4 regions of the Paraburkholderia sabiae genome follow, and region 4 is predicted to be linked to each of the others. Evidence: predicted binding sites of a transcription regulator. Region 4 holds the regulator's gene; each other region holds the start of a gene.

Region 1 (7,318 bases), 2.5 Mb from region 4:
GACTGTTAATCCGTAGGTCCCTGGTTCGAGCCCAGGTCGGGGAGCCAAGAATTGCAAAGGCCCGTTAATCACAACGGGCTTTTTTATGTAGCGACACGTTGTACTGCTGTTCCCCGATAGCTCAGTCGGTAGAGCGCCGGACTGTTAATCCGTAGGTCCCTGGTTCGAGCCCAGGTCGGGGAGCCAAAATTCGAAGGCCCGCACATGTGCGGGCCTTTTTTATTTTCTGCGATCGGTTGATCGTCGATTTCGCTTATGCCTTTCGCCGCGACGGCGAGGCCGGGCAACCAGGTTACGATTGCGTTCACATCGGCAGCCGCTTTCGCTGCCCGCTCAATCGCCCAATCCTCCGGTCACCTGATGAAAATCGTCCAGCCCCGCGTGCGCGTCGCCGCCCTTCTCGTATTCGTCGCAGCGTTCATCTGCGCACCGCTCGCGCAGGCCGAAGAGGTCGCCAGCGTCAACACGAACTTTCATATCACCGGCTCGGACCGCGTGGTCGTCGAAGCATACGACGATCCCGCCGTGCAAGGCGTCACCTGCTATGTATCGCGGGCGCGCACGGGCGGCATCAAGGGGACACTCGGGATCGCCGAAGATCCAACGGAGGCGTCGATTGCGTGCCGCCAGGTCGGGCCCGTCAAGATCCCCGAACCGCTGCGCCAGCAGGCCGATGTATTCACGGAACGCATGTCGCTCATCTTCAAGACGCTGCACGTGGTACGCGTCGTCGATACGAAACGCAACACGCTCGTCTATCTGACCTACAGCGACCGCGTCGCGACGGGCAGCGCGAAAAACAGCGTCACCGCCGTGCCGATGCCCACCGGTACGACGATCCCCGTCCGTTGATTGCGCGGTAGACTGACAGATCCATCTGAACTTCGATCATGACTTCGACCCGTTTCCGCGATAACGCCCGTTACTGGCGCACGCCGCTTCTGCCCGGCGCGGATCTGCTCACGGCCGAATATCACGATCACGAGTTCACCCCCCACTGGCACGACGCATACACGATTCCCGTGATCGAGGCAGGCGCGGAAACGTATCGCTATCAGGGCGCGCGGCACGTCGCCGAAGCGGGCAGCGTGCCCATCATCAATCCCGGCGAAGTGCACACCGGCTCGCGTGCGATGGACGAAGGCTGGCGTTATCGCGTGATGTACGCGCCCGTCGAGTTCATTCATGCGCTGGCGGAAGACATCGCGGGCTGCGCGCAGCCGCTGCCATGGTTTGACGCCGACGTGATCCGCGACGCTGATCTCGCTATACGGCTATCGCGTGCGCATCAGTTGCTCGAGGCGAACGGCGACCCGCTCGTCGCGGAAACGGCGATGCTCGACGCGCTGTCGACATTGCTCGTGCGCTACGGCCGTACGCGTTCCGCCGCACCGCAATTCACCTGCGACGATGCGCGCGTCGTCACGATGAAGGAGCAACTGGCAGACGACCTGGCCGCGCCGCTCAAGCTCGCGGATCTCGCCGAGGCGGTGGGCCTGTCACAGTTTCACGCGGCCCGGCTTTTCTCCAGAGTGACGGGCCTGCCGCCGCACGCATGGCGCAACCAGATCCGGCTGCAGCGCTCGCTCGGACCGCTGCGCGCGGGCGCGTCGGTGGCAGATGTCGCGGCGGCGAACGGCTTCACCGATCAAAGCCACTTCACACGGCATTTCCGCCGTATGTTCGGCGTGCCGCCGGGTCGCTGGCAGTCGTCCTGAGTGCTCGCTACCGCTCGAAACGAGCAGACTCAAGCTACACATCCCCAGCGCAAGAACGTACAAGCCGCCAGTCCCCTCACCCGGCTATGCTGCGCCGTATCGAGGAGGAAAGATTGACTCACCCTGCACAACCCACTCACCGTTTCAAGGAACTCACGGCGGGCGCGCGCGACACGATCCCGATGATCATTGGCGCGCTGCCGTTCGGCGTGATCTACGGCACGCTCGTCGCGTCCGGACCACTGCATTTGTGGCACGGCCAGCTGATGTCGCTGATCGTGTTCGCCGGCTCTGCCCAGTTCATCGCACTCGGCCTGATCGCGGGCCACGCGAGCTACGCCGTCATCTGGGCCACGACGCTCGTCGTCAACGCCCGCCACGTGCTCTACAGCGCGACGCTCGCGCCCTACGTCTCGCACCTGCCGCCGCGCTGGCGCTGGGCGCTCGGCGGCCTGCTGACGGACGAAGTGTTCGCCGTCGCCTGGGCGCACTACCGGCTGCAGCCGCCGGGTGCGGTCGGCCCGTACTACTTCCTCGGCTCGGGCCTCGCGATGTACCTGAACTGGCAGATCTGGACGCTCGTCGGCCTGCTGTTCGGCGCGGCCTTCCCGGGGCTGCAATCGCTCGGCCTCGATTTCGCGATGGTCGTGACCTTCATCGCGATCGTGGTCCCGCAGCTCGTCGCCTTGCGCTATCTGGCGGCGGCTGTCACAGCCGGTGCGCTCGCGTTCTTCTGGCAGGACTGGCCGTACAAGCTCGGCTTGCTCGGCGCGGTATTCGTGGGTGTCGCGGTGGGCGTGCTGCTGTCGCTGCCCGCGTTCCAGCGCACCCGCACGGTGGAGGCATCGCGATGAACTACGTCCTTCTGATTCTCGGCATGGCCGTCATCACGTGGCTGATCCGCACTGCCGTGTTCGTGCTCGGCGATCGCGTCGTGTTTCCGCCGCTCGTGCGCACCGCCCTCGGCTTCGTGCCCGTCACTGTCCTGACTGCGATCATCGTGCCAATGGCCGTGTCGCCGCACGGCACGGAAGCGGAAATCACGTGGCGCAATCCGCAACTGATCGGCGCACTCGCCGCCATCGCCGTCAGCGCACTCACGCGCCGGCCGCTTCTCACCATCGCGGTCGGCCTCGCCGTCTTCTTTGTCTGGCAAGGCGTGGTGCTGAAGTGACCATGCAGTAACGTTTGCGCGCCGTCCGCCCGGCACGGCGCGCCGCCCTCAAGTTCCCTTTCAATCCGCCGATAAACACTCGTGGTCCGTGAACCAGGCACCGTCCATCGACGGATGCCGGCAAGCCGGACAGAACCGCGCCGGATATCGGTGCCGTCTGCGCACGAGGGCGCACGGCACGGGGCCAGCGCCTCAACGGTAGTCGCGCGGTCGACGAAACGGGATAAGACATGGGTCAGATTACCCTCAACATCAAGGACGAAACGCTCGGATCTTTGCGAAAGGATTTCGAGGCGTTCGTGCGGGTCTCGCTCAAGCTAGATCCGCAGTTCGCGACGCCGTCGTTCGAGGACTTCCTGCGGGCAAAACTGCTCGACAACATGGTGCCGCTGACCGAGAACGCCGTGCAGCGGATGCTGCAGGGCGGTCAGTACGCATGGGCGAAACGCACGCTGGACAAGGAGTTTCCGGACGTCGTCGCGATTCTGATGAAGCAGGCGAACGAGTTCGGCTTCGGCTTCGCGTCGCGCTCGGAATGGACGCCCGAAGAGCTGGCGAAGCAAAGCCGCGAATGGGCCGCGGCGATCGTCAAGGAAGCGGAAGGCGCGCCTTCGCTGGTCGATCCGCTCGCCGCGCAGATCAAGTCGGCGGCGCAGGACATTCAGGCGCTCGAGGAAGTGATGCAGACGCCCGCCTGGCGTCTGGCCGAATCGCTACGTCAGCGGGTGTACGAGGCGAAGGTCGCGTGCGAAACCAGCGTGGGCAGCGCGGCGCGCGAGAAGCTCGGCGAACTGCGCGGGCTGTTGCGCCTGGGCATTTCGCACGGCTCGTTCCAGAAGCAGGAAGCGCAGCAGATCATGGAATATCTGCGCCTCCTGAAGCCGGAGATTTTCGTCGAAGAGCCGTATGACGTGTTCACGCGGCTCGCCGCGTGGCTGCGCAACTTCTTCATGCCGCCGCCGCGTCCGCAGCAGCAGCAACAACAGCAGCGGCAGTCGCGCTAGGCTTTAACTCGCGACAATCGTCAAGACAAACGGCGTCCGCATCGGACGCCATCAGATCGCGGCAAGCTCAGTCCCACATTTTTCTGAGTTTCGCCGCGATTTCTATTTTGGCTTGCGCGGCAGCCGCCAGCCCCGCCGATGTCGGCGCCGACACGACGGGCACCGGCGGCCACGCATGCGAATCGAACAGCGGCAGCAGATGCGGCGGGATGAAGCGCGTCCGCGACGCCCACACGTGACGGTCGCCGAGATGCGTCTGGTTGTGCACGTAGAAGCGCTGCGGCATCACGATGTGCAGGTCTTCCTTCGCGCGCGTCATCGCCACATACAGTAGACGCCGCTCCTCGTCGATTTCCTCCTCGCTGCCCGTGCCGAGATCGGACGGAATGCAGCCGTCGACGCCATTGAGCACGAACACATTGCGCCACTCCTGCCCCTTCGCCGAATGGATCGTGGACAGGATCAGATAGTCCTCGTCGATCAGCGGGACGCCGGATTCGTCGCTGGTCGCGTCGGGCGGATCGAGCGTCAGTTCCGTGAGGAAGCGCTCGCGCGACGCATACGTGCCCGCGATGCTCTCCATCTGCACGAGATCGGCCTGGCGAATCGACGCGTCCTCGTGATTGCGCTCCAGATGCGGTTCGTACCAGCGGCGCACCATCTCGAACTCGGCGGGCCACGGCGTCTGCCGGCCGCACACGGACGCCATCATCGCGACGAACAGATGCCAGTCTTCGAGCGTACGCGCGGGCGGCGCAAACGCGGCGAGCGCGCCCGCCGCGCAGCCGGACACGCCATGCGCGACATCGAGCGCGCTGCCTGAACCGAGCGCGTCGGCGCGTGCGGCGATATCGTCGAGCACGCGCGCGGCCGTCGCCGGCCCGACGCCCGGCAGCAGCTGCACGACGCGGAAACCCGCGACGCGGTCGCGCGGATTCTCGGCCCAGCGCAGCACGGCGAGCACGTCCTTGACGTGAACGGAATCGAGAAATTTCAGGCCGCCGAACTTCACGAACGGAATGTTCCGCCGCGTCAGTTCGATTTCGAGCGTCGCGCTGTGATGCGCGGCGCGGAACAGCACCGCCTGCGACTTCAGTTTCATGCCCGCTTCGCGCGCGGCGAGCACCTGTTCGACGATGTAGCGCGCCTGGTCGGCATCGTCGGCGACAGTGACGAGGTGCGGCCGTTGCGCGGACGCCTTGTCGGTCCACAGATTCTTCGTGTAGCGCTCGGTCGACAGATCGATCACGGCGTTCGACGCTTCGAGAATCGGCTGCGTCGAGCGGTAGTTGCGCTCCAGCGTGACCTGCTTCGCGGGCGGATCGAAATGCGCGGGAAAGTCGAGGATGTTGCGCACGGTCGCGCCGCGAAACGAGTAGATGGATTGCGCGTCGTCGCCGACCACCGTCAGGCCGCGCCCGTCGGGCTTAAGCGCCAGCAGGATCGACGCCTGCAGCCGGTTGGTGTCCTGATACTCGTCGACGAGCACATGATCGAAACGGCCGGACAGATCGGCGGCGATCGCCGGTTCTGCCGCCATATGCGACCAGTAAAGCAGCAGATCGTCGTAGTCGAGCACGCTCTGCTTCTGCTTCGCGTCGACGTAGGCCGCGAAGAGCATGCGCAGGTCGGCTTCCCATTCGCGGCACCACGGAAACGCGCTATTCAGCACGTCCGCGAGCGAAGCGCCCGTGTTGACGACGCGCGAGTAGATCGCGAAACACGCCGACTTCGACGGGAAGCGCTTTTCCTTCGCCGAAAAACCGAGTTCGTGGCGCACGAGATTCATCAGATCGGCGGAATCTTCGCGGTCGTTGATCGTGAAAGTCGGCGACAGCCCGATCAGATCCGCGTACTCGCGCAGCAGGCGCGCGCCCACGCTGTGGAACGTGCCGGACCACGTGAGCCCTTGCGCGAGCGCGGCACGCGTGCCGAGCGCCGCGCTGGCGATGCGCGTGACGCGCCGGGTCATTTCGAGCGCCGCGCGACGCGAGAAAGTCAGCAGCAGGATGCGGCGCGGATCGGTGCCCTTGACGACGAGATTCGCGACCCGGTGCGCCAGCGTGTTCGTCTTGCCCGAGCCCGCGCCCGCGATGACGAGCAGCGCGCCGGACGGTTTTGCGACATCGTCCGTGCCGTATTCGACGGCTTCGCGCTGGGCTTCGTTGAGCTTCGCGAGCCAGTCGGCAGCGGCCGCCGACGCGGATGCCGAGGTGGCCTCAACCGGCGCGGGAGACGGCGATGAAGACGGGGAATCGGCGACGGAAAGCACGATGACGGGTCGGAGAGTGAAGGCGACGCATACTGTATATCCATACAACCCTCGACGACAAGCGCCCCATTTTTCGGGCCGCAGTCGCTGCCATGCGCGCAAAGAAAAGCCCGGCAAGCGCCGGGCTTTTCTTGCGCCGAACGGCATCGAGCCATCCGGCGTGCTGCATCGAGAACGCTTACTGCGACTTCGCGTCCTTGACCTTGGCTTCAGCGTTGGCCTTGTCGGCGTCGGCCTGTGCTTCGGTCTTCTTCTTGTCGGCCTTTGCCTGCGCGACGTCCGCCTTCTTGTTGGCCTTCGCCTGTTCCTTCGCCGCCTTGCTGTCGGCGTGGGTCATCGGCTCGGATGCCGGATCGTGCGTCTGCGCGACGGCGAGCGTCGTCATGCTGCCGGCCATCAATACCGCGCACAGCGCGCTCATTGCCTTGCTGGTCCTGTTCATCGTGTCCTCCCTTGGTCGAACGTCAAAACGGTTACCGGGACGCGGCGTCAGTTATGCGCTTCGCCCGTCGCCGCCGCGCCCGTCGGCTGGCCCTGCATTTCGGCCTTCAGCTCGTTCGACGCCGCTGCCTTGTCGGCCTTCTTGTTGAGCTTCGCGTTGCGGACCTGGTCCTTGTACGAGTCCTTCGCAGCCTTCTGCTGCGCCTTCATCTGTTCCTTCGACGTCTGTTTCTGCGCGCGATATTCCGCGTTCGCCTGCGCGTCGGCGTTGCGCTTCTGGACGAGCGGATCGGTCGAACCCGGCGCCGTCAGGTTCTGCGGCGCGGGCGCCGGCATCTGGACGCCCTGCGCAGCCGGTGCGGCGGCAGGCGCCTGCGTCATCTGGGCGGCCGCGGGAGCCTGCGTCTGCGCGGACGGATCCGCCGAAGGTTGGGTCGCCGTCTGCGCGAATGCGGCCGTCGATGCGATCGCAGTGGTCAGGGCGGTACCGATCAGGAGCTTACGGAGCTGGTTCATGGCAATCCTCTCTGAAGTTTGTCGATGTCGGCGCGCGAGCGGGTTGTTGGTTGACACCGATGTTCGACGTCGTGCCCGCGCTATCCGCCTGTCGCAAAAATGCAGCAGGCTATTCCACAGACCGGGCGTTTGCGAGTGGAGTTCTTCGCAAAAGCCGACTGTTACTCAACGTATCATTTCCTGACAACTGAAT
Region 2 (7,318 bases), 2.5 Mb from region 4:
GCAAGCTTTCGGGATCAAAAACGGGACGGGAGGGACGGGAAGGCGCGGTCAATGGAAGTCTCGAAACGAGCGCTCGTGGGACATAACGCTATTTTGACCTGACAAACAAAAAAGCACCCGCGAGGGGTGCTTTTTCTTACAGCTTTTACGCTTGAGCAGCGCGGTCTTTCGACACCAGCTTCTCTTTGATTCGAGCCGACTTGCCCGAACGCTCGCGCAGGTAGTACAGCTTTGCACGACGCACATCGCCACGACGCTTCACGACGATGCTTGCCAGCAGCGGCGAATACGTTTGGAACGTACGCTCGACGCCTTCGCCCGACGAAATCTTGCGGACGATGAACGACGAGTTGAGGCCACGGTTACGCTTCGCGATCACGACGCCTTCGTAGGCCTGAACGCGCTTGCGGTTACCTTCAACCACGTTGACGCTCACGATCACCGTATCGCCGGGGGCGAATTCGGGAATGGTCTTGCCTGCGAGCGCGCGCTCGATTTCTTCCTGCTCGAGTTTTGCAATCAGATTCATTACTGACTCCTGGTGCCATCTTGTCGGCGTTCGTACCTGCCTCGCGCTTCGCGCCCGGCTACGGCCCCGATAGAGGATGGGTTCACATCAGGAACCGGCCACGCATGGACGGTTCCGCCTGGATCTCACGACGTCGCCCGAAGCTTTAAGACTTCGATGCTTCCTTCGCGAGATTTGTGAGCCACGTCTCGTCGGCGCGACTCAACAACTTGTTCTTTCTGGCCTGAACGATCAGATCGGGCCGCTTGTGCAACGTGTTGCGCAGAGCTTCGCGCCGCCGCCATTGCTCGATTTCCGCATGATGGCCACCGAGCAGCACATCGGGCACACGCACACCGTCGTATTCCTCGGGACGCGTGTAGTGCGGGCAATCCAGCAACCCATCGACGAAACTGTCCTGCACCGCCGATTGTGCGTCGTTCAACACGCCCGGCAGATGTCGCACGACGGCATCGATCAACGCCATGGCCGGCAACTCGCCGCCCGACAGCACGAAGTCGCCGAGGCTGACTTCTTCGTCGACGACACGATCGATCAGACGCTGATCGATCGCCTCATAGCGGCCGCACAGCAGGATCAGACCAGGTTCGGCGGCAAAGCGCATGACCTTGTCGTGATTGAGCGTGGCGCCTTGCGGCGACATCATCACGACACGTGCGCCGCCAATGCCCTGCTCCGCCTGCGCCGCTTTCGCGGCGTCGATCGCGTCTTCCAGCGGTTTGGCCAGCATCACCATGCCGGGGCCGCCGCCGTACGGGCGATCGTCGATTGTGCGGTAGTTGTCGGTTGTGAAATCGCGCGGATTCCACGTGCGCAAACCATAACGCTCCTGCTTCGCCGCCCGGCTCGTGATACCCCAGTCGGTCAGCGCGCGAAACATTTCAGGAAAGAGCGTAACGATATCGAACTGCATCGCTCTCTCCGTGAAGCGAACGTTTTAGTAATCGGCTTCCCAGTCGACGATGATCTTCTTCGCCGCCTGATCCACCGTTTTGACATAGACGCCGACGAACGGGATCAAGCGCTCGCCGGTGACCGGCTTGCCGTCTTTGCCAGTAGCCGGATACTCGATGCGCAACACCGACTGCGCACCGTTGTCGATCAGATCTGCCACTTTGCCGAGTTCGACGCCTGCCTCGTTGAAAACATCGAGGCCCAGCAGGTCGACCCAGTAATATTCGTCGGTTCCGAGCGCAGGGAAATCGCTGCGGCGTACGTAGACGCGGTGACCGCGCAACGCAAACGCAGCATCGCGGTCGGCAGTGCCTCCCAGTTGCGCAACGATGCTGTCGCCGTGAACCTTCGACTGCAGGCGGGGCGCCGACTTACGCTCGCGGCCCTTCTCGAGCCACCAGCGTTTGGCGCTGAGCAAGGCGTCGCCGCCATGACCGGCGTCCGCGTGCGCGGCCACCTTCACCCAACCTTTGAGACCGTATGCGTCGACGATCGCGCCGACTTCGACTGCATCGTCCGGCCAGCTTTCCGCCGATTCAGCGCGAGCTTCCTGCGCTTCTGCGGCATTCGCTACGACCTTCTCGACCGGCTTGCGGACGAACGCGCCGAATGACGCCTTCGCGCCAGGCTGCGTTTTCGCCTTCGCGCGACCTGAACTACCCGAATCACGCTCCGACATCAGCGAACCTCAAGCCTGCATACGTCAAACTTGCACATCTCAGACTCGCACAGAACCACTGCTGCACGAGCCGACGATGTACCTTAAAACTGCAATTACGCAGCCGGTTGCGCCTTTTGCGCTTCCTTCACCAGACGCTGAACCGTCGGCGACAGTTGCGCGCCAACGCCTTGCCAGTACGTCAGGCGGTCTTGAGCGATACGCAGCGACTCGCCCTTCGTTGCGACCGGGTTGTAGAAACCAACGCGCTCGATAAAGCGGCCGTCACGACGGCTACGCGAATCGGTTGCGACGATGTTGTAGAACGGGCGCTTCTTCGAGCCGCCACGAGCCAAGCGGATGATGACCATACTAGAATCCTTGAAAACCGGGGTTCGAAACTACTGAAACACGCGATTATATCCCGAAACCAAAATCACAACAAACACTTAGCGGGATAAACTGAAGCATCAGCGCGGAGCCAGCGCTTAAATTCTGCTTCATCCGACGCCCAAATCGTCCGAACAACCCCTCTGGGAAAGCCGTGAAGCACTTCACGAGGCGGCTTCTTGCGGTGCTCGCGAGACCGTCGCGCCGACGCCACGTCGTGTGCGCCGCCGGGATTCCATGCAGGACAGCAGCGGTACGGCTCATCGGTCTGGCCAGGCTCCCGGCATAAGCAGCGACACGTGCCGCACGCTAAGCGGGCGGCGTAGAATGCGCGTCGGCTGTGCGTCGGATGCGCAGCCATCGCAAGCCATCCGTCATCCTGTCGCTCACGTTCATGGCCACTGTCGCTACGCATAACTCGCGCTTTCGCTCGAAGACCCTTACCGCCGCGCTCGCTTTCTTCTTTGGCACGCTCGGGGCACACCGCTTCTATCTGTATGGCCTCCGCGACGTCTGGGGCTGGGCGCATCTCGTCGGCACGATCATCGGCATTCCGGGTTTCATGCTGCTCGCCGCTACTGAGCGTACCGCGATCATGGGCTGGGTGCTCGCGTTTCCAGGCGCCGTGTCGATGCTGGCCGCATTCCTCGCGGCGATCGTCTACGGCCTTCGCCCCGATGAAAAATGGGACGCCCAGTTCAATGCGCACACAGAGCAGCAAAGCCGCTCCGGCTGGACTGTCATCTTCGTCGTGATCTTTTCGCTGCTGATCGGCGCCTTCCTGTTGATGACTGGGCTCGCGCTATCGTTCCAGACGTACTTCGAGTCTCAGGTCGAAGCCGCGAAAGCGATCTCACAATAAGCGCCCGCTCAGAGTCAGAAGAGACTCATCTGAGACGAGCTTGCCGGCGCGGCGGGTTTAGCCTGCTCGACGCGACGGAAGTGCGACATGTCGAGAATGCCGTGATTGCGCGCATTCAATCCAAGCCGCCGAACCGCGTTCGCAAAGCGATGCTTCAGCAGATCGGCCCATAGCCCCTCGCCTTTCATACGCGTCGAAAACGACGAGTCGTAGTCCTTGCCGCCGCGCATATCGCGCACGCGGTTCATCACGCGCTCGGCGCGGTCGGGGAAATGCGCGTCCAGCCAGCCCTTGAAGAGCGGCGCCACTTCCCACGGCAAACGCAGCACGATGTAGCTCGCGCTGGTTGCGCCCGCTTCCGCGCAGGCTTCGAGCACACGCTCCATGTCCTGATCCGTGACGAACGGAATCACGGGGGCGATGCTGACGCCCACAGGAATGCCCGCCTCGCTCAACGCACGGATCGCTCTCAGCCGCCGTGCGGGCGTCGCAGCGCGCGGTTCGAGCGTGCGGGCGATGTCGGCGTCGAGCGTCGTGATGGTGATCGCCGCCATCATCAGCCCTTTCTCCGCCATCGGCGCCAGCAAGTCGATGTCCCGCTCGATCAGCGAGTTCTTCGTGATCGCCGCGAACGCCTGATTGTGATCGCTCATCACCTGGATCACGCGCCGCGTGAGTTGCAGATCGCGTTCGGCGGGCTGCCACGCATCCGTATTCACGCCGAGTGCGATCGGCTCCGGCACATATGACTTCTTCGCCATCTCGCGAGCGAGCAACTCGGGCGCGTTGACCTTCGCGTAGATCCGGCTCTCGAAGTCGAGCCCCGGCGACAAGCCGAGATAGCTATGCGTAGGCCGCGCGAAACAATAGATGCAGCCGTGTTCACACCCGCGATAAGGATTCAGCGACACGCCGAACGGAATATCCGGCGACTGGTTGTGCGTAAGGATGCTCTTCGCACGCTCCTCGAACACTTGCGTACGCAGCGCGGGACGGCCGCTTTCCTCTTCCGACGGCGCGATCCAGCCGTCGTCGATCGCCTCGCGCTGATCGACTTCATAGCGGCCCTGCAAATTCGTGATCGCGCCCCGCCCTTTGCGCGGAGCAGGCGGCGCGATCGGATATTCGGGAATGTCTCGGTCGTAGTCGGTCACGGCACACGTCAAAAGCAACGCTGAATACTGTATAAATATACAGTATTTACGGCTTTTGTCGAGCGTGAGTTTGAGGGCCGGTTCAGTGTCTGACGAGGCTTGCCGGGCGCGTCATTCGCCAACGGCGATCGTCAGTGTTTCCTTGATTTCTTCCATCACGACATAGCTCTTCGACTGCACCGCGCCGGGCAGTTGCAGCAGGATGTCGCCGAGCAGTTTCCGGTAGTCGGCCATTTCGCCGATGCGCGCCTTGATCAGATAGTCGAAGTCGCCCGACACCAGATGACATTCGAGCACCTCGGGAATCTTCTGCACTTCGCGCCGGAACTGGTCGAACATGTTGCCGCTTTTGTGATCCAGCGTGATCTCGACAAACACCAGCAGCGCCGCGCCCAGCTCCGCGGGATTCACGCGCGCGTGGTAGCCGGTGATCACGCCGTCGCGCTCCATGCGCTTGACGCGCTCGATGCACGGCGTCACCGACAGCCCCACCTGCTCGGACAACTCCTTCATCGCGATCCGGCCGTCGATCTGAAGGATTTTCAGGATCTTGTGATCGAGCTTGTCGAGCGCTCGCACGGGATGACGCTGTGTACGCATGGTATTTACTGAAAATCCCAAAAATACGATAACAAAACCTACCCCGACGCAAATAGTATAGCGGTTAACACTGGGTATCCGGCATATCACCTCGTCAATCGAACAAAATCGCGATGCACGAGGTTTCCCACCAAGCCGCGAGCCTTTAGACCTTTATGGAGCAGCTATGCGAGTCGTCGTTCTGGGCAGTGGCGTCGTTGGGGTAACGAGCGCCTATTATCTTGCGCGCGCGGGTCACGAAGTCACGGTAATCGACCGCGAGGCTGGCCCTGCGCTCGAAACGAGCTTCGCCAACGCCGGCCAGATCTCGCCTGGCTACGCTGCGCCGTGGGCGGCACCGGGCGTGCCGCTGAAGGCCGTCAAATGGATGTTCCAGAAACACGCGCCGCTCGCCATCCGGCTCGACGGCACGCAATTCCAGCTTCAGTGGATGTGGCAGATGCTGCAGAACTGCACGTCCGCGCGCTATGCCGTCAACAAGGGCCGCATGGTGCGTCTCGCCGAATACAGCCGCGACTGCCTGCAAGCGTTGCGCGCCGAAACGGGCATCAAGTACGAAGGCCGCACGGGTGGCACGCTGCAGCTGTTCCGCACGCAACAGCAACTCGACGGCGCGGCGAAGGACATCGCCGTGCTCGAGGAAGCGAATGTGCCGTACGAACTGCTGATGCCCGCCGATCTCGCGCGTGCCGAACCGGCGCTCGCCGCGACGTCGCACAAGCTGACGGGCGGCCTGCGTCTGCCGGGCGATGAAACGGGCGACTGCCAGCTGTTCACGACGCGCCTCGCCGCGCTCGCCGAACAACTGGGCGTCAAGTTCCGCTACAACACGCCGATCGACGCACTCGCGATGGAAGGCGACCGCATCGCCGGCGTGAAGTGCGGCGGTGAAATCGTGCGTGCGGACAGCTTCGTCGTCGCGCTCGGCTCGTACTCGACGAAGTTCCTCGCGGACATTGTCAAGATTCCCGTGTATCCGCTCAAGGGCTACTCGATCACGGCACCGATCGTCGATGCGAAGTCCGCGCCCGTGTCGACGGTGCTCGACGAGACGTACAAGATCGCAATCACGCGCTTCGACGACCGGATTCGCGTCGGTGGCATGGCCGAGATCGTCGGCTTCGACAAGAAGCTGAAGCAGGCGCGCCGCGAAACGCTCGAAATGTGCGTCAACGACCTGTTCCCGGGCGGCGGCGATACGTCGAAGGCGACGTTCTGGACGGGTCTGCGTCCGATGACGCCGGACGGCACCCCCATCGTCGGCCGCACGCCCGTGTCGAACCTGTTCCTGAACACGGGACATGGGACGCTCGGCTGGACGATGTCGTGCGGTTCGGGTCAACTGCTCGCCGATCTGATCTCGGGCAAGCGTCCGGCGATTCAATCGGGCGATCTGTCGGTGCATCGCTATCTCGGCGAAACGGCGGGTCAGACGCGTCCGGCTTATGCCTGATTCGTTTTACTGAGTTTCGATGTGAAAACGGCGCCCTTGGGCGCCGTTTTTGTTTGCTGCTTGTGTGTCGTCTTGTTAGAACTGGTCTTCGTGTAGCGCCAGCACGCCTTCGCCACCTTTTGCGCTGGTAATCGATGCTTCGAGCGCTACGGCCTGCGACAGCACGTGTTCCGCAAAGAATTGCGCAGTTGCGATTTTTGCGCCGTAGAACGACGGATCGCTCGCGTGCTTTTCTTGTGCAGCGAGCATCGCGCGCGCCATCTGCCAGCCGCCCAGCACGATCCCCGCGAGCTTCAGATACGGCACGCTGCCTGCGAACACTGCGTTCGGATCGCTCTTCGCATTTGCGACGACGAACGCCACCGTCGATTGCAACGCATCATGTCCACGCGACAGATGCTTTTGCATCGACTCGAAGGCTGCGCCCTTCTGCTGCTTCAGAGCTTCGACGGTCTCTGCGATGCCCGCGAGCAGCTTGCTTGCGACCGCGCCGCCATCGCGCAAAGTCTTTCGACCAACAAGATCGTTTGCCTGAATCGCCGTCGTGCCTTCGTAGATCGGCAGGATGCGTGCGTCGCGGTAGTACTGCGCCGCACCCGTTTCCTCGATGAAACCCATGCCGCCGTGCACCTGCACGCCGAGGCTCGCCACATCGACGGAAAGCTCCGTGCTCCAGCCCTTCACGATCGGCACCAGGTATTCGTAGATCGCCAGGTGC
Region 3 (7,318 bases), 310 kb from region 4:
GTCCCAGCCGCTCACCGTCACATCGACAGGCAACACGATCACGCCATGCCGACGCGCGTCCTGCACGAGTTGCGACGGTGAATAGAAACCCATCGGCTGGCTGTTGAGCATCGCGGCGAGAAACGCCTCGGGCTCGTGACGCTTCAGCCAGCTGCTTGCGTAGACCAGCAGCGCGAAACTCGCCGCGTGACTCTCCGGAAAACCGTATTCGCCGAAGCCCTTGATCTGCTCGAAAATCGCTTCGGCAAAACTTTGCTCGTAACCACGCTCGCGCATGCCGTTGACGATGCGGTCGTAGTATTTTTCGAGCCCGCCCTTGCGCTTCCATGCGGCCATCGCGCGACGCAGCTGATCCGCTTCGCCCGGCGTGAAGCCCGCTGCGAGAATCGCGACCTGCATCACCTGCTCCTGAAAAATCGGCACACCGAGCGTGCGTTCGAGCGCGATCTTCAACTCTGGGCTTGGATAGCTGACGGGCTCGAGTTTCTGCCGCCGCCGCAAATACGGATGCACCGCCCCGCCCTGAATCGGCCCCGGCCGCACGATCGCGACTTCGATCACGAGATCGTAGAACTCCTTCGGGCGCAGACGCGGCAGCATGCTCATCTGCGCGCGTGATTCGATCTGGAATACGCCGATCGTATCGGCGTTCGAGATCATGTCGTAGGTCGCTTTGTCTTCAGGCGGAATGTGCTGCATCTCGAATATCTCGCCGCGCTGTTGGGAAACGAGATCCAGCGTGCGCCGGATCGCCGACAGCATGCCGAGCGCGAGCACGTCGACCTTCAAGAGACCAAGCGCCTCGAGATCGTCCTTGTCCCACTCGATCACCGAGCGATCGGCCATCGCCGCGTTTTCGACGGGCACGAGCCGCGTCAGCTTGCCGCGACTGATCACGAAGCCGCCCGAATGCTGCGACAGATGACGCGGAAAATTCAGCAGTTGCGACGCGAGCCGCGCCCACGCCTGAATCAGCGGCTTCTCCGGATCGAGGCCCGACTCTTCGAAGCGCTTGAGCAGATCGTGACTCGTATCGAACCAATGATGCGACTTCGCGACGGTATCGACGATCTGCGGATCGACGCCGAGCGCCTTGCCCGTTTCGCGCAATGCGCCGCGCGGCCGATACGTCGACACGGCCGCCGCAATGGCCGCGCGGTCGCGTCCGTATTTGCGATAGATGTACTGAATCACCTCTTCCCGTCGTTGATGCTCGAAGTCGACGTCGATGTCCGGCGGCTCGCCGCGCTCCTTCGAAATGAAACGCTCGAACAGCATGTTGCCGCGCGCGGGATCGACTTCGGTCACACCAAGGCAATAGCACACGGCCGAATTGGCCGCCGACCCACGCCCCTGACACAGGATGTGCTGGCTGCGCGCATAACGCACGATGTCGTAGACGGTCAGAAAGTACGGCTCGTAGCCGAGATCCGCGATCAGCGCGAGTTCGTGCTCGATCTGCTCCTGCACGTTGAACGGAATGCCCGAAGGAAATCGCTGCTGCGCGCCGATGTACGTTTCCTGCCGCAGATACGCGGTCGGCGTGTGGCCTTCGGGCACGAGTTCATCGGGATATTCATAGCGAAGCTGATCGAGCGAAAACGCGCAGCGCGACAGCACGCTGATCGTCTCGCGTATCGTGTGATCGGGATACAGATTCGCGATCCGCAAACGCGAGCGCAAATGCTGCTCGGCATTCGGCGCGAGTTCGTAGCCGCATTCGTGCACGGGCCGGCCAACGCGAATCGCCGTCATCGTGTCCTGCAGCGGCTTGCGCGAGCGCACATGCATCACGACGTGACCCAACGCGACGACAGGCACGTTCTGTTTGTTCGCGACATATTCGACCGAGCCGCGATGAATGTCGTCCATCGCGCGCTGATGCAGTACGAGCCCGACCCACGCGCGGCCCGGAAACGTTTCGTCGAGCCATTCGATCTGCGCGTCGAGCACTTCTTCGTTGGCCGGGAAATCGGGCACGAGGATCGCGAGACAATCGGGCATGCCGCGCAGATGCACATTCTCGCGATCGGGCCGCGACAGATCGTGTGGCGTCAGCCGATATTCGCCCTTCGGCGCACGCGTGCGCGCAAGCGTGATCAGCTCCGACAGATTGCCGTAGCCTTCACGATTCTGCGCGAGCAGGATCAGGCCGAACGCAGGCGTGCCATCGGCATTGCGCAGCCGGAAGTACGACCCGATGACGAGCGGCAAGCCCTTTTCCTTCGCGGCGACGTGTGCACGCACCACGCCGGCAAGCGAGCATTCATCGGTAATCGCGAGCCCCGAATAGCCGAGTTGCGATGCGCGCTCGGCGAGTTCTTCCGCGTGCGAAGCACCGTGCAGAAACGTGAAGTTCGACAGGCAGAACAGTTCGGCGTAAGCCGGCAGGACATTGAACGTCGTATCCATCGCGCGTCATCCGAACAGGCCGTGCAGGAACCAGCGCGGCTCCTCTTCGGCATCGCGACTGCTGACGCGCTCGCGATAAACCCAATAGCAACTGCGATCTTCGCCTTGCATGACGAAGTAATCGCGCGTGACGAGCGCGCCATCGAACCAGCCCGCTTCTATCCGCTCGCCCGGCGACGCGATCTTCAATGGAGAGCCGTAAAACGGCCGATGTTCGCGCATCAGCAGACGCACGGGCGTCGCCAGCATCCACGTCGGTCGCGGCAAGCCTTTGGGCAACTGGATTTTCTTTTCCGCGTGATTGATGGGCAGCCAGCGGTTCGCGATTTCAGGCCGATAGTCGGCCGTCGGCGCGGGGCGCAGCACGTTGTCTTCGCCATTGCGCGCGATCAGCAACTCGATCAGCCGCGCGTGATCCGCTGGCGAACCGCCCGGCTGAGGGAAAAGTTGATCGGTGGCGGGCTCGGCGGCGTCGACCTTCGATGCATCGAGCCGCAACGCGATCGCAGGCGCCTCGAGCGTGAGGCGATGCAGCCGCTCCTTCACGAGACGCAGCAGATGATCTTCGCGCCACGCGGCCTCGCCCAGAGCGATGTCGATCGACGTCGGCGCAATGGCTTCGCGGCCGCGCTCATGCTCGAACGACAGCGTGATCGCCGTCACGGCCAACTGCTTCGCGCACAGCCAGCCGCACAACTGCACGATCAGCCGATGCGCGGCAAACACGGCGCCGTCTGCATGCTCCAGACGATCGGGCAATTCGAGACGCGCGCTGAACGTGGGCGGCAACTCGAGCCAGTCGAACAGTTCCGGCGCGGAGCCGAACGCGCGATCGAGCGAATCCAGCAGATGCTCGCCGCAGCGCCGCTGCAGGCCGGCACGCGGCAGACGACGCACATCGGCAATCGACTCGCAGCCCAATCCACTGAACCAGTCGGCGAACGGACGGATCTCCGGCACCGCGAACATCGGCAACGGTTCGAGCACGCGTTCGAGCGACGCGAGTTGCAGCACGCGGCGATTGCCGTGCTTCGCCAGCAGCCACGCGCCCTGCCCCGTCGGCGCGGCGCTGATGCGCGCGGTCAGGCCGAGTGCGTCGAGAATCGCCTTTGCCTCACGACACAGCGACAGCAATCCGCCGAACAGCCGCAAGCTGCCGCCGACTTCGACGAGCACGGTGGCTTCGTCGAGCAGCGAGACATCGGGCGAAAATTTCATCAACGCGATGCCGACTTCGCGTTGCGCGGCACTCTCACGCGCGATGTCGCGTTCGTACATGGCCGTTTCCGGCGACAGCGTCAGCACGCCACCGCGCTTCATTCCGAGCCGAACGCCCGCTGCTCGGGCTGCGCCGTCGGCGATCGCGACCTTGTCTTTCTCCAGCACGACGCTGCCGTGCGCGGGCTCAGGCGACCACCTCGGTCGAAAGACTTCGAGCGGCAACTTCGGCAAGTGGACGGCGAGAAAGACGCGCATGACGGGAAAACAGAACGGGTGTGGGTTGAAGAGAAATCGACAGAGGCTCCGCGCGTGTTGGGCCTCGTCGTTTCACGATGTCGACCATCAGGCCATCAGCCGAAGGTCGTAACGCCAGTCGCAATAAGGCTGGCGACGAGTCCTGAGCCGATGCGAGCGGCCGGACCATGATGAAGAGCGTCTCGGACGACTGCGCCGCCAGATGCAGACGCCGCAGCGACGACGCTTGGGCGTGCTGCGCCCACAGGATCAACGCGCCGCAGGTGCCGGCGCGCAGGATCTGCTCGGCGGACCAGAAGGCGTCGGAACTTTTGGGGGCTTTGACTTGCAGCAGTTGATCGAGCGAGAGTCCGATGTAATCGAGACCCAAACCGTCCGGGATATGCGGCGGCTGCACCAGCGCGATGGGCCGGTCTCCCAATGAACCCAGCGCAGGCCGCAACAGACGCATTTCGCCTACGCCGGGTGTTTGGACCAGCAGATCAACCAGCGCGCCGATCGGCCAGCCGCCGCCGGGCAACTCGGTGGATAGCGCGGGATAGCCGGTATCGAGCGTGCGCCGCCCTCCGCGCGCGAGCTGCGAGGCTCGCCATAGCGACGGGTGAATCTCTTCGGCACGGGAAGCGGCGACTGACATCGGCGTAGGAAAATACCTGTATATTTGTACAGTATCCTACACGGAATTTTGAAGGGGAATGGCGCCCTTTTTGAGAGCGGTTTGAGGGTGGTGTTGTGTTGCGTGGCGGGATTTTTAGCTTCGGGGATCGATCAGATGCGATCGATTGGCGGCCCCGATGCTGGACTTTACGCCATCATCAGCGTTAGAGCACTGCAACAGTTTGAAGATATTGATAGCTGGTGTTGATCCAGCAACTGAGTCTTGGAGCAGTCCGACGCGGAGAACTCCATCCGCATACGGCAAAGATTTTTTGAAGATATGGAGACGCCCTGGATAAGACGTCACATGCCGAGCCGGGATGCAAACAGGATCTGTGTTGAACCTGATTGCCTGAACTGGACGACGGGTGCTGGAGAGCGTGGCGCTAAATTGGCCTGCTCAAACGGCAAGACCCCGCTTTTGAGGGCGGGGTCTTGTCTGGTAAGGAGCCTGACGATTACCTACTTTCACACGGGCAATCCGCACTATCATCGGCGTGGAGTCGTTTCACGGTCCTGTTCGGGATGGGAAGGGGTGGTACCGACTCGCTATGGTCATCAGGCATGACGGGTTGCTGCGTCGCGCGGGTTGGAGTCAACCTGGCGCCACAGCCAATCTGGAAGAAGCGTAAAGAGTGTGGGATGTGTTGTTTATGTTGGCACAACATCGATCTCAAACCTGAGTGTGCTTCCGAGACCCTGCGCGCAGCGCAGGGTGGGGCATCCATAAGTGCTGAAGCACTAACGGCTGCCGACACACACCTGTTATAGGATCAAGCCTTACGGGCAATTAGTATCAGTTAGCTTAACGCATTACTGCGCTTCCACACCTGACCTATCAACGTCCTGGTCTTGAACGACCCTTCAAGGGGCTCGAAGCCCCGGGGATATCTCATCTTAAGGCGAGTTTCCCGCTTAGATGCTTTCAGCGGTTATCTCTTCCGAACATAGCTACCCGGCGATGCCACTGGCGTGACAACCGGTACACCAGAGGTTCGTCCACTCCGGTCCTCTCGTACTAGGAGCAGCCCCCTTCAAATATCCAGCGCCCACGGCAGATAGGGACCAAACTGTCTCACGACGTTTTAAACCCAGCTCACGTACCTCTTTAAATGGCGAACAGCCATACCCTTGGGACCGGCTACAGCCCCAGGATGAGATGAGCCGACATCGAGGTGCCAAACACCGCCGTCGATATGAACTCTTGGGCGGTATCAGCCTGTTATCCCCAGAGTACCTTTTATCCGTTGAGCGATGGCCCTTCCATACAGAACCACCGGATCACTATGACCTGCTTTCGCACCTGCTCGACTTGTCGGTCTCGCAGTTAAGCACGCTTATGCCATTGCACTATCAGCACGATTTCCGACCGTACCTAGCGTACCTTCGTACTCCTCCGTTACACTTTGGGAGGAGACCGCCCCAGTCAAACTGCCCACCATGCACTGTCCCCGACCCGGATCACGGGCCAAGGTTAGAACCTCAAACAAACCAGGGTGGTATTTCAAGGACGGCTCCACGGAAACTGGCGTTCCCGCTTCATAGCCTCCCACCTATCCTACACAGATCGGTTCAAAGTCCAATGCAAAGCTACAGTAAAGGTTCATGGGGTCTTTCCGTCTAGCCGCGGGGAGATTGCATCATCACAAACACTTCAACTTCGCTGAGTCTCGGGAGGAGACAGTGTGGCCATCGTTACGCCATTCGTGCAGGTCGGAACTTACCCGACAAGGAATTTCGCTACCTTAGGACCGTTATAGTTACGGCCGCCGTTTACCGGGACTTCAATCAAGAGCTTGCACCCCATCATTTAATCTTCCGGCACCGGGCAGGCGTCACACCCTATACGTCCACTTTCGTGTTTGCAGAGTGCTGTGTTTTTATTAAACAGTCGCAGCCACCAGTTTATTGCAACCCCTTCACCCTTCGCCCGCAGGGGCGTCAAGCTACAGGGGCGTACCTTATCCCGAAGTTACGGTACCAATTTGCCGAGTTCCTTCTCCCGAGTTCTCTCAAGCGCCTTAGAATACTCATCTCGCCCACCTGTGTCGGTTTGCGGTACGGTCAATGTGAAACTGAAGCTTAGAGGCTTTTCCTGGAACCCCTTCCGATTGCTTCGCTCCCGAAGGAGCTCGCGCCACGCCCTTGAATCCCGTGCCCGGATTTGCCAGAGCACCTTCTCCAACGCAGCGACCGGGACTTCCAACACCCGGACAACCTTCCGCGATCCGTCCCCCCATCGCATTTCACACTGGTGCAGGAATATTGACCTGCTTCCCATCAGCTACGCATTTCTGCCTCGCCTTAGGGGCCGACTCACCCTACGCCGATGAACGTTGCGTAGGAAACCTTGGGCTTACGGCGAGGGGGCCTTTCACCCCCTTTATCGCTACTCATGTCAGCATTCGCACTTCCGATACCTCCAGCACGCTTTTCAACGCACCTTCGCAGGCTTACGGAACGCTCTCCTACCATGCACATAAATGTGCATCCGCAGCTTCGGTATATGGCTTAGCCCCGTTACATCTTCCGCGCAGGACGACTCGATCAGTGAGCTATTACGCTTTCTTTAAAGGGTGGCTGCTTCTAAGCCAACCTCCTGACTGTTTTAGCCTTCCCACTTCGTTTCCCACTTAGCCATATTTGGGGACCTTAGCTGGCGGTCTGGGTTGTTTCCCTCTTGACACCGGACGTTAGCACCCGATGTCTGTCTCCCGTGATTGCACTCTTCGGTATTCGGAGTTTGCTATGGCGACGTAATCCGCAATGGACC
Region 4 (7,318 bases):
CGCCGAGCACGTGCGCCGCTTCTTCTTCGTCGTTGCCTTGCGCCTGCATCAGCGGAATCAGTTCGCGCGCGACGAACGGGAACGTGACGAAGATCGTCGCGAGCACGATGCCCGGCACCGCGAAGATGATCTGCACGTTGTGATCGGCAAGCCACGGACCGAACCAGCCTTGCGCGCCGAACATCAGCACGTAGATCAAACCGGAAATCACTGGCGACACCGAGAACGGCAAGTCGATCAGCGTCGTCAGCAGCGCCTTGCCGCGAAACTCGAACTTCGCGATACACCACGACGCCGCGAGCCCGAACACGAGATTGAGCGGCACGGCAATCGCGGCCGTCAGCAGCGTCAGCTTGATCGCGGACACGGCATCGGGATCGGCAAGCGATTCGAAGTAAAACGCAATGCCTTTGCTCAGCGCCTGATAGAACACGGCGACGAGCGGCAGCACCAGAAACAGCGCGAGAAACAGCAGCGCGATCGTCGTGAGGATCCAGCGCACGACGCGCGGCTCGGTCACGGGATCGGGACGGCGCGCGGCATTCGCGTTGTTCGGCGTAGCGCTCGACAGCACGGCGGAATCCTGGCTCATTGCGCACCTCCTGCAACAACGGTCGTTGAAGGCGCGACGGTCGGCGCGGTGCGTCCGCGGCTCGTGCGCCGTTGCAGATACCACTGCAGCGTGTTGATCAGCAGCAGCATCAGGAACGACACGACCAGCATCACGACGGCCAGCGCCGTTGCGCCCGCGTAGTCGTACTGTTCGAGCTTCGTAATGATCAGCAGCGACGTGATCTCGGACTTCATCGGCACGTTGCCCGCGATGAAAATCACGGAGCCGTATTCGCCCAACGCGCGCGCGAACGCGAGCGCGAAACCCGTCAGCAGCGCCGGAAACACGGCGGGCAGCACGACGCGCCGGAACGTCAGCCAGCGCGACGCGCCGAGGCACGCGGCCGCTTCTTCCTGCTCGCGCTCGAACTCTTCGAGCACGGGCTGCACTGTCCGCACGACGAACGGCAAGCCGATGAAGGTCAGCGCGACCAGCACACCGACAGGCGTGAACGCGATCTTGATGCCGAGCGGTTCGAGAAACTGGCCGATCCAGCCGTTGCCCGAATAGATCGCCGCGAGCGAAATGCCCGCCACTGAAGTGGGCAGCGCGAACGGCAGATCGACGACGGCATCGACGATCCGCTTGAACGGGAACCGGTAGCGCACCAGCACCCACGCGACCAGAAAGCCGAACAGCGCGTTGATCAACGCGCCGCCGAGCGCCGAGAAGAACGTCAGCCGGTACGACGCCAGCACGCGCGGCGAACTGACGGCGCGGACGAACTGGCTCCAGTCGAGCGTCGCCGTTTTGAGGAAAGTGGCCGCGAGCGGAATCAGCACCACGAGGCTCAGATACGCCACCGTAATGCCTAGCGTCAGGCCGAAGCCGGGTATCGCGCTTGGCTTGCGAAAGGTCAACGTCGTCATGCGAAAGGCTCTTTCAGGTTAATGCGTTGCATTGCGCGTGCTGCCGCGTTCGGCTGAACGCACATTGCCGAAAGCGCGCCCGAGGGCGCGCCTTGCTCAAACTTCACTGCCGCGTTGCTTCACTGCGGCTGGTAAATCGAATCGAACACGCCGCCATCGGCAAAGTGCGTCTTCTGCGCATTCGTCCAGCCGCCGAACGAATCGTCGACCGTGTACAGCTTCAGCTTCGGAAACTTCGACGTCAGGTCGGCGGGCACCTTGTTCGAACGCGGACGGTAGAAGTTCTTCGCCGCGATCTCCTGCCCCTCTTCGCTATAGAGGAAGTTCAGATACGCCTCGGCGAGCTTGCGCGTGCCGTGCTTGTCGACCACCTTGTCCACCACCGCGACGGGCGGCTCGGCCAGAATGCTCGCCGACGGCACGACGACCTCGAACTTGTCCGTGCCGAATTCCTTGATCGACAGGAACGCTTCGTTTTCCCACGCGATCAGCACGTCGCCGATGCCGCGCTGCACGAAGCTCGTCGTCGCGCCGCGCGCGCCGGAGTCGAGCACGCCCGCATTCTTGTACAGCTTCGAGACGAATTCCTTCGCCTTCTGGTCGTTGCCGCCCGGCAGATGCGCCGCGTACGCCCACGCCGCAAGGTAGTTCCAACGCGCGCCGCCCGACGTCTTCGGGTTCGGCGTCACGATCGACACGCCCGGCTTCACGAGATCGTCCCAATCCTTGATGTGCTTCGGGTTGCCCTTGCGCACGAGGAACACGATCGTCGACGTGTACGGCGACGCGTTGTCGGGCAGACGCTTCTGCCAGTTCTTGTCGATGAGCCCCTTGTTCGAGAGCGCGTCGATGTCATAAGCGAGCGCAAGCGTCACGACGTCGGCCTGCAGGCCGTCGAGCACGGATCGCGCCTGTGCGCCCGAGCCGCCGTGCGACTGCTTGAACGTGACCGATTCGCCCGTCTTCGCCTTCCATTCCTTGCCGAACGCCTGATTGACGTCCTGATACAGCTCGCGGGTCGGATCGTAGGACACGTTCAGCAGCGTCGTATCGGCGTGCGCCTGCACGACCATCCCGAACGCCGACGCCGCGCCCAGCGCGAGCGCCGCGATCAACCGCTTCGCCTTCCCTGCTCCTGCAAACCCCGTATTCCGAATACCCATCGACCTTCTCCGTCTTGTTGGATTGACTTCCGGCTTCTGCCCGTTTCTGCCTGTTTCCGCTGACTGCCGCGATTCGCCGTTTCGCTTGCGGGAAGCGGCTCTTGCGCGGCGTGTGCGTTGTTGTTGCATCAGTGGAGGCCAGTCTATCCAACGGCTTACATCATTAAAAATAATGTTTCTTCATTTTTTAATACGCAATAGTGGTAAAGGAACGCCTGGCGTCCGCCGAAGCATCCCGGAAGCCGTTGCAGCGCCCGCTTTCGACGCTCACGCGACACCCGCAGCGATGAACTTAAAGTAAAGCTTGAAATGCGCCGAATACTGTATAAAAATACAGTCACCTGTCTATCCATACAGTGGCGCCAATGACCAAACTCACCGCACGTCAGCAGCAGGTTTTCGATCTGATCCGCCGCGCCATCGAGCGCTCGGGCTTCCCGCCCACGCGCGCCGAGATCGCGGCCGAGCTCGGTTTCAGCTCGGCGAACTCGGCGGAAGAACATCTGCGGGCGTTGGCGCGTAAAGGCGTGATCGAACTGGCGGCGGGCGCTTCGCGCGGCATCCGGCTGATCACGAATCAGGACGACCTGCCGCACCAGTTCACGCTGCCGCACGCCAGCATCATGCAGCTGTCGCTGCCGCTCGTGGGCCGCGTGGCCGCGGGTAGTCCGATCCTTGCGCAAGAACACATCTCGCAGACCTATACGTGCGACCCGTCGCTCTTCTCGAGCAAGCCCGACTACCTGCTGAAGGTCCGCGGCCTGTCGATGCGCGACGCGGGCATCTTCGACGGCGACCTGCTCGCCGTGCAGAAAAAGAGCGAAGCGAAAGACGGCCAGATCATCGTTGCGCGTCTGGGTGACGACGTGACCGTGAAGCGCCTGAAGCGCCGGCCGAACGGCATCGAGCTGATCGCCGAGAACCCCGATTACGAAAATATTTTTGTTCAGGCCGGCAGCGCGGAATTCGCGCTGGAAGGCATCGCGGTCGGGCTGATCCGGCCGTCGGAATTCTAATTAGCTGAACACTGTCTGGAGAGACTCATGGAACGCTTTGCCCGCTTGCTGCCTTTTCGCCAGTTCGGTCGTCTGCGCCATCTGCGCAATCTCGTTCCCTGCGGTTCGCTGACGGCGCTTGCGTCGAACGTCGCTGATCGCACGGCATCGCTGTTCGATGACGAAGCGCAACCGCTGCCGTCCGCGCAGCCGGCGTTCGCACGCGTGTCGCTGAACTCGGCGCTCAACGCAGAACCTGCGCGCCGCGCACCCGTGCGTGTCTATCACGGCCCGTCGCGACTCATCATGGTCGGCACCGTCGACGCCGTGTGCAACATGATCGATCGCGCGATCGCAGAGCAAGGCGATCAGCTGGCCAAGCAGGCAGCGTAAGCGGCCATCGGTTTCATCGTTGCCGCGTAACGCTTGCTTGCAATCTTCGCGGGATCGTTTCAACGCCGATCGGGTCCACATCAGATCGAAACTGAAAACGGAGTGTCCCGCACAATGGCAGGTCTGGTTCGCATGAAAGGCGGGGTTGCCCGGCCGCTTCTGATCGCGTTGATTGCGATCGTCGTCATCGCCGCGCTGGGTTATGCGTATGCGTCGCCGTATATCGCGCTCGACCGGCTCAAACGCGCCGCCGACTCGCGCGACGTCGAGACGGTCAACGAGTACGTCGACTATCCGGCGTTGCGCGACAGTCTCAAGCTGCAGGTCACGGGGCTGCTCACACGCCGTCTCGATGTCCAGCACAACGGCAATCCGCTTGCCGCGATCGGCGCGATGATCGGAGTGGCGTTGATTGGACCGCTCGTCGATGCGTATGCAACGCCTGACGGCGTCGCTGCGTTGCTTAATGGCATGCCGCCGCGCGGCGAACCCGGCGAGCGCCCGCCTCCGCCGCCCGCTGCACAGACCGATAACTCGACGGGCAAGCCCGCTGAGAATCCATCGCCAACGCCTGCGCCCGGATCAGGCGCAGCGAACGGCAATGGCAGCAATGGCAAAACGCCGCCGCAGCCGCCGCAAACGACGGCAGGCTACCGCGGCATCAACGAGTTCGTCGTGAGCTATCAGCACGGTGTCGGCGACACGCGCTATTCGGCGATCTTCCGTCGCCAGAATCTGTTTACGTGGAAACTGTCAGCCGTCGATCTGAACGGCTGACGCACGCATCAACGTATCAAGGCGGCCGTTTCAGGCGGCCGCCTGCTCCTCTTCAGCCGCCGACGAACAGGCGACCAGAATGCTGCACGACACGCGGTCGAGCAGTGGTGTGTTGCCCGCGCCCATCCACCAGCGCGACAACCCGGTGCGGCATCGATGCCCGACGACGACGAGATCGACATGCAGTTCGCTGGCCAATGACGCGATCTCGTCGATCGGATGACCAAACGCAAAGTGTCCCGTCGCCTTGACGCCGCGCTCGGTGAGCCAGTCGACACCTTCCTGCAGAATCTCGCGTGCGGTCTTCTCGAAGCTGCCGCACGCCACGTCCGTCAACAGGCCCGCGCTTTGCGCAATGCTCGATCGCATGTCGACCACCGACAGCAAATGCGTTTCCGCACCCAGGTCCATTGCCAGATTCGCGCCGACGCGCAGTGCCTTGCGGCCTTCGCGTGAGCCGTCGTAGCACAGCAGAATCTTGTTGTAGCTGGCCATTTCGCTTCCCCCTCCCCGCGACCATCGCGGTCTCACTTGCATCATGGTGCGCCGCAATTCCACATGCAAGGGATGGAAAACGCTAAGTGCGACAGACCGCGCAGTCAGGCATGACGCGCTGCAAGATCGTGCACGCGATCCGCCACGAATGCGCATTCAGGCGCCAAACGAGATGGACCCGATGCCCTAAAATAGGCAGCCGCCGCATGGATTGCTACATGCATCACATGGACGCGCACACATTCAGGGAGCCTTCGTCTCGTATGTCCGAAGCTGCAATCGAATTCCATCAGGTCGAAAAGCGTTACGGCGAGAAGATTGTCGTCGATGGCCTGTCGTTTCATGTGCGCGCCGGCGAATGCTTTGGACTGCTCGGTCCGAACGGCGCGGGCAAGACGACCACGCTGCGCATGCTCCTCGGCATCGCCGCGCCCGATGCGGGCCGCATCCGTCTGTGCGGCGAACCGATTCCGGGCCGCTCGCGTTTCGCTCGGGCGCGCGTCGGTGTGGTGCCGCAGTTCGACAATCTCGATCCCGACTTCACCGTTCGAGAAAACCTGCTCGTGTTCGGCCGCTACTTCGGACTCTCGGCCGCGCAGTGTCGCGCGATGGTGCCGACGTTGCTCGAATTCGCGCGGCTCGAAAGCAAGGCCGATGCGCGCGTCGGTGAACTGTCGGGCGGCATGAAGCGGCGTCTGACGCTGGCGCGCGCGCTTATCAACGACCCCGACGTGCTGATCATGGACGAACCGACCACGGGACTCGATCCGCAGGCGCGTCATCTGATCTGGGAACGGCTGCGTTCGCTGCTCGCGCGCGGCAAGACGATTCTGCTGACCACGCACTTCATGGAGGAAGCGGAGCGTCTGTGCCACCGGCTGTGCGTGATCGAAGAAGGACGCAAGATCGCGGAAGGCGCGCCGAATGAACTGATCGCTTCAGAAATTGGCTGCAACGTGATCGAGGTGTACGGCCCGGACCCGGTCACGCTGCGCGACGAACTGGCGCCGCTCTCCGTGCGCACCGAGATCAGCGGCGAGACGCTCTTCTGTTATGTCGACGATCCGCAACCCGTTCATGCGCTGCTCAAGCAGCGAACGGGGCTGCGTTATCTGCATCGGCCGGCGAATCTCGAAGACGTTTTTCTGCGGCTCACGGGCCGCGAGATGCAGGACTGACCCAAACGCACAAACACGCCAAATGGACGCACGCACCTACGATTCCCCCGAGCACCCCGCGTCGATGCGCGAACGCTTCGCCGCGCTGCCCGCGAACGCCGTCAACTGGATGGCCGTCTGGCGGCGTAACTATCTGGTGTGGCGCAAGCTCGCGCTCGCGTCGATGTTCGGCAATCTCGCCGATCCGATGATCTATCTGTTCGGGCTGGGCTTCGGGCTGGGGCTGATGGTCGGGCATGTCGACGGCGTGTCGTACATCTCGTTTCTCGCGGCGGGGACGGTGGCGTCGAGCGTGATGATGTCGGCGAGCTTCGAATCGATGTATTCCGGCTTCTCGCGGATGCACGTTCAGCGCACGTGGGAGGCGATCATGCATACGCCGCTGACGCTCGGCGACATCGTGCTCGGCGAAGTCGTGTGGGCGGGCAGCAAGGCCGTGCTGTCGGGCGTCGCGATCATGCTGGTGGCGGGCGCGCTCGGCTATGCGAGCTTTCCGTCGATGCTGATCGCGCTGCCCGTGATCGTGCTGGCGGGACTCGCGTTTGCGAGCACGGCGATGATCGTGACGGCGCTCGCCCCATCGTACGATTTCTTCATGTTCTACCAGACGCTGGTGCTCACGCCGATGCTGCTGCTCTCCGGCGTGTTCTTTCCGCTGTCGCAATTGCCGCCCGCCGCGCAGGTGGCCGCGCAGCTGCTGCCGCTCGCGCATGCGGTGGACCTGATCCGGCCCGCGATGCTCGACCGCCCGATCGACGATGCCGCGCTGCATGTCGGCGTGCTGGTTGCGTATGTGGTGGTGCCGTTCTGCGTGTCGGCGGTGCTGTTTCGCCGG

The links. Region 4 encodes LexA, which represses DNA repair genes until DNA is damaged. Its sites were predicted from a motif close to ACTGTATNNNNATACAGT; they were not measured.
Region 1: a site for LexA is predicted at 6,200-6,217, ahead of QEN71_RS04400 (ATP-dependent helicase). Genes of this name have one in related genera too.
Region 2: a site for LexA is predicted at 4,574-4,591, ahead of QEN71_RS04200 (PA0069 family radical SAM protein). Genes of this name have one in related genera too.
Region 3: a site for LexA is predicted at 4,541-4,558, ahead of imuA (translesion DNA synthesis-associated protein ImuA). Genes of this name have one in related genera too.

The regions. Positions count from the first base shown of each region.
Region 1 covers NZ_CP125295.1:968,982-976,299, reverse strand. Annotated here, with positions in the region: tRNA gene QEN71_RS04435 (tRNA-Asn) at 1-47, shown strand, start outside; tRNA gene QEN71_RS04430 (tRNA-Asn) at 111-186, shown strand; gene QEN71_RS04425 (CreA family protein) at 361-852, shown strand; gene QEN71_RS04420 (AraC family transcriptional regulator) at 891-1,718, shown strand; gene QEN71_RS04415 (AzlC family ABC transporter permease) at 1,805-2,572, shown strand; gene QEN71_RS04410 (AzlD domain-containing protein) at 2,569-2,892, shown strand; gene QEN71_RS04405 (DUF4088 family protein) at 3,123-3,896, shown strand; gene QEN71_RS04400 (ATP-dependent helicase) at 3,964-6,168, opposite strand; gene QEN71_RS04395 (hypothetical protein) at 6,347-6,610, opposite strand; gene QEN71_RS04390 (hypothetical protein) at 6,658-7,125, opposite strand.
Region 2 covers NZ_CP125295.1:926,149-933,466, reverse strand. Annotated here, with positions in the region: gene QEN71_RS04230 (CoA pyrophosphatase) at 1-52, opposite strand, end outside; gene rplS (50S ribosomal protein L19) at 146-529, opposite strand; gene trmD (tRNA (guanosine(37)-N1)-methyltransferase TrmD) at 675-1,442, opposite strand; gene rimM (ribosome maturation factor RimM) at 1,467-2,162, opposite strand; gene rpsP (30S ribosomal protein S16) at 2,258-2,512, opposite strand; gene QEN71_RS04205 (NINE protein) at 2,926-3,393, shown strand; gene QEN71_RS04200 (PA0069 family radical SAM protein) at 3,408-4,547, opposite strand; gene QEN71_RS04195 (Lrp/AsnC ligand binding domain-containing protein) at 4,659-5,147, opposite strand; gene QEN71_RS04190 (D-amino acid dehydrogenase) at 5,314-6,600, shown strand; gene QEN71_RS04185 (acyl-CoA dehydrogenase) at 6,676-7,318, opposite strand, start outside.
Region 3 covers NZ_CP125295.1:5,326,496-5,333,813, forward strand. Annotated here, with positions in the region: gene QEN71_RS23930 (error-prone DNA polymerase) at 1-2,412, opposite strand, end outside; gene QEN71_RS23935 (Y-family DNA polymerase) at 2,419-3,888, opposite strand; gene imuA (translesion DNA synthesis-associated protein ImuA) at 3,818-4,525, opposite strand; rRNA gene rrf (5S ribosomal RNA) at 4,995-5,108, opposite strand; rRNA gene QEN71_RS23950 (23S ribosomal RNA) at 5,315-7,318, opposite strand, start outside.
Region 4 covers NZ_CP125295.1:5,015,642-5,022,959, forward strand. Annotated here, with positions in the region: gene cysW (sulfate ABC transporter permease subunit CysW) at 1-592, opposite strand, end outside; gene cysT (sulfate ABC transporter permease subunit CysT) at 589-1,482, opposite strand; gene QEN71_RS22590 (sulfate ABC transporter substrate-binding protein) at 1,602-2,645, opposite strand; gene lexA (transcriptional repressor LexA) at 3,011-3,661, shown strand; gene QEN71_RS22600 (hypothetical protein) at 3,689-4,033, shown strand; gene QEN71_RS22605 (DUF2939 domain-containing protein) at 4,148-4,810, shown strand; gene QEN71_RS22610 (universal stress protein) at 4,841-5,305, opposite strand; gene nodI (nodulation factor ABC transporter ATP-binding protein NodI) at 5,569-6,483, shown strand; gene QEN71_RS22620 (ABC transporter permease) at 6,506-7,318, shown strand, end outside.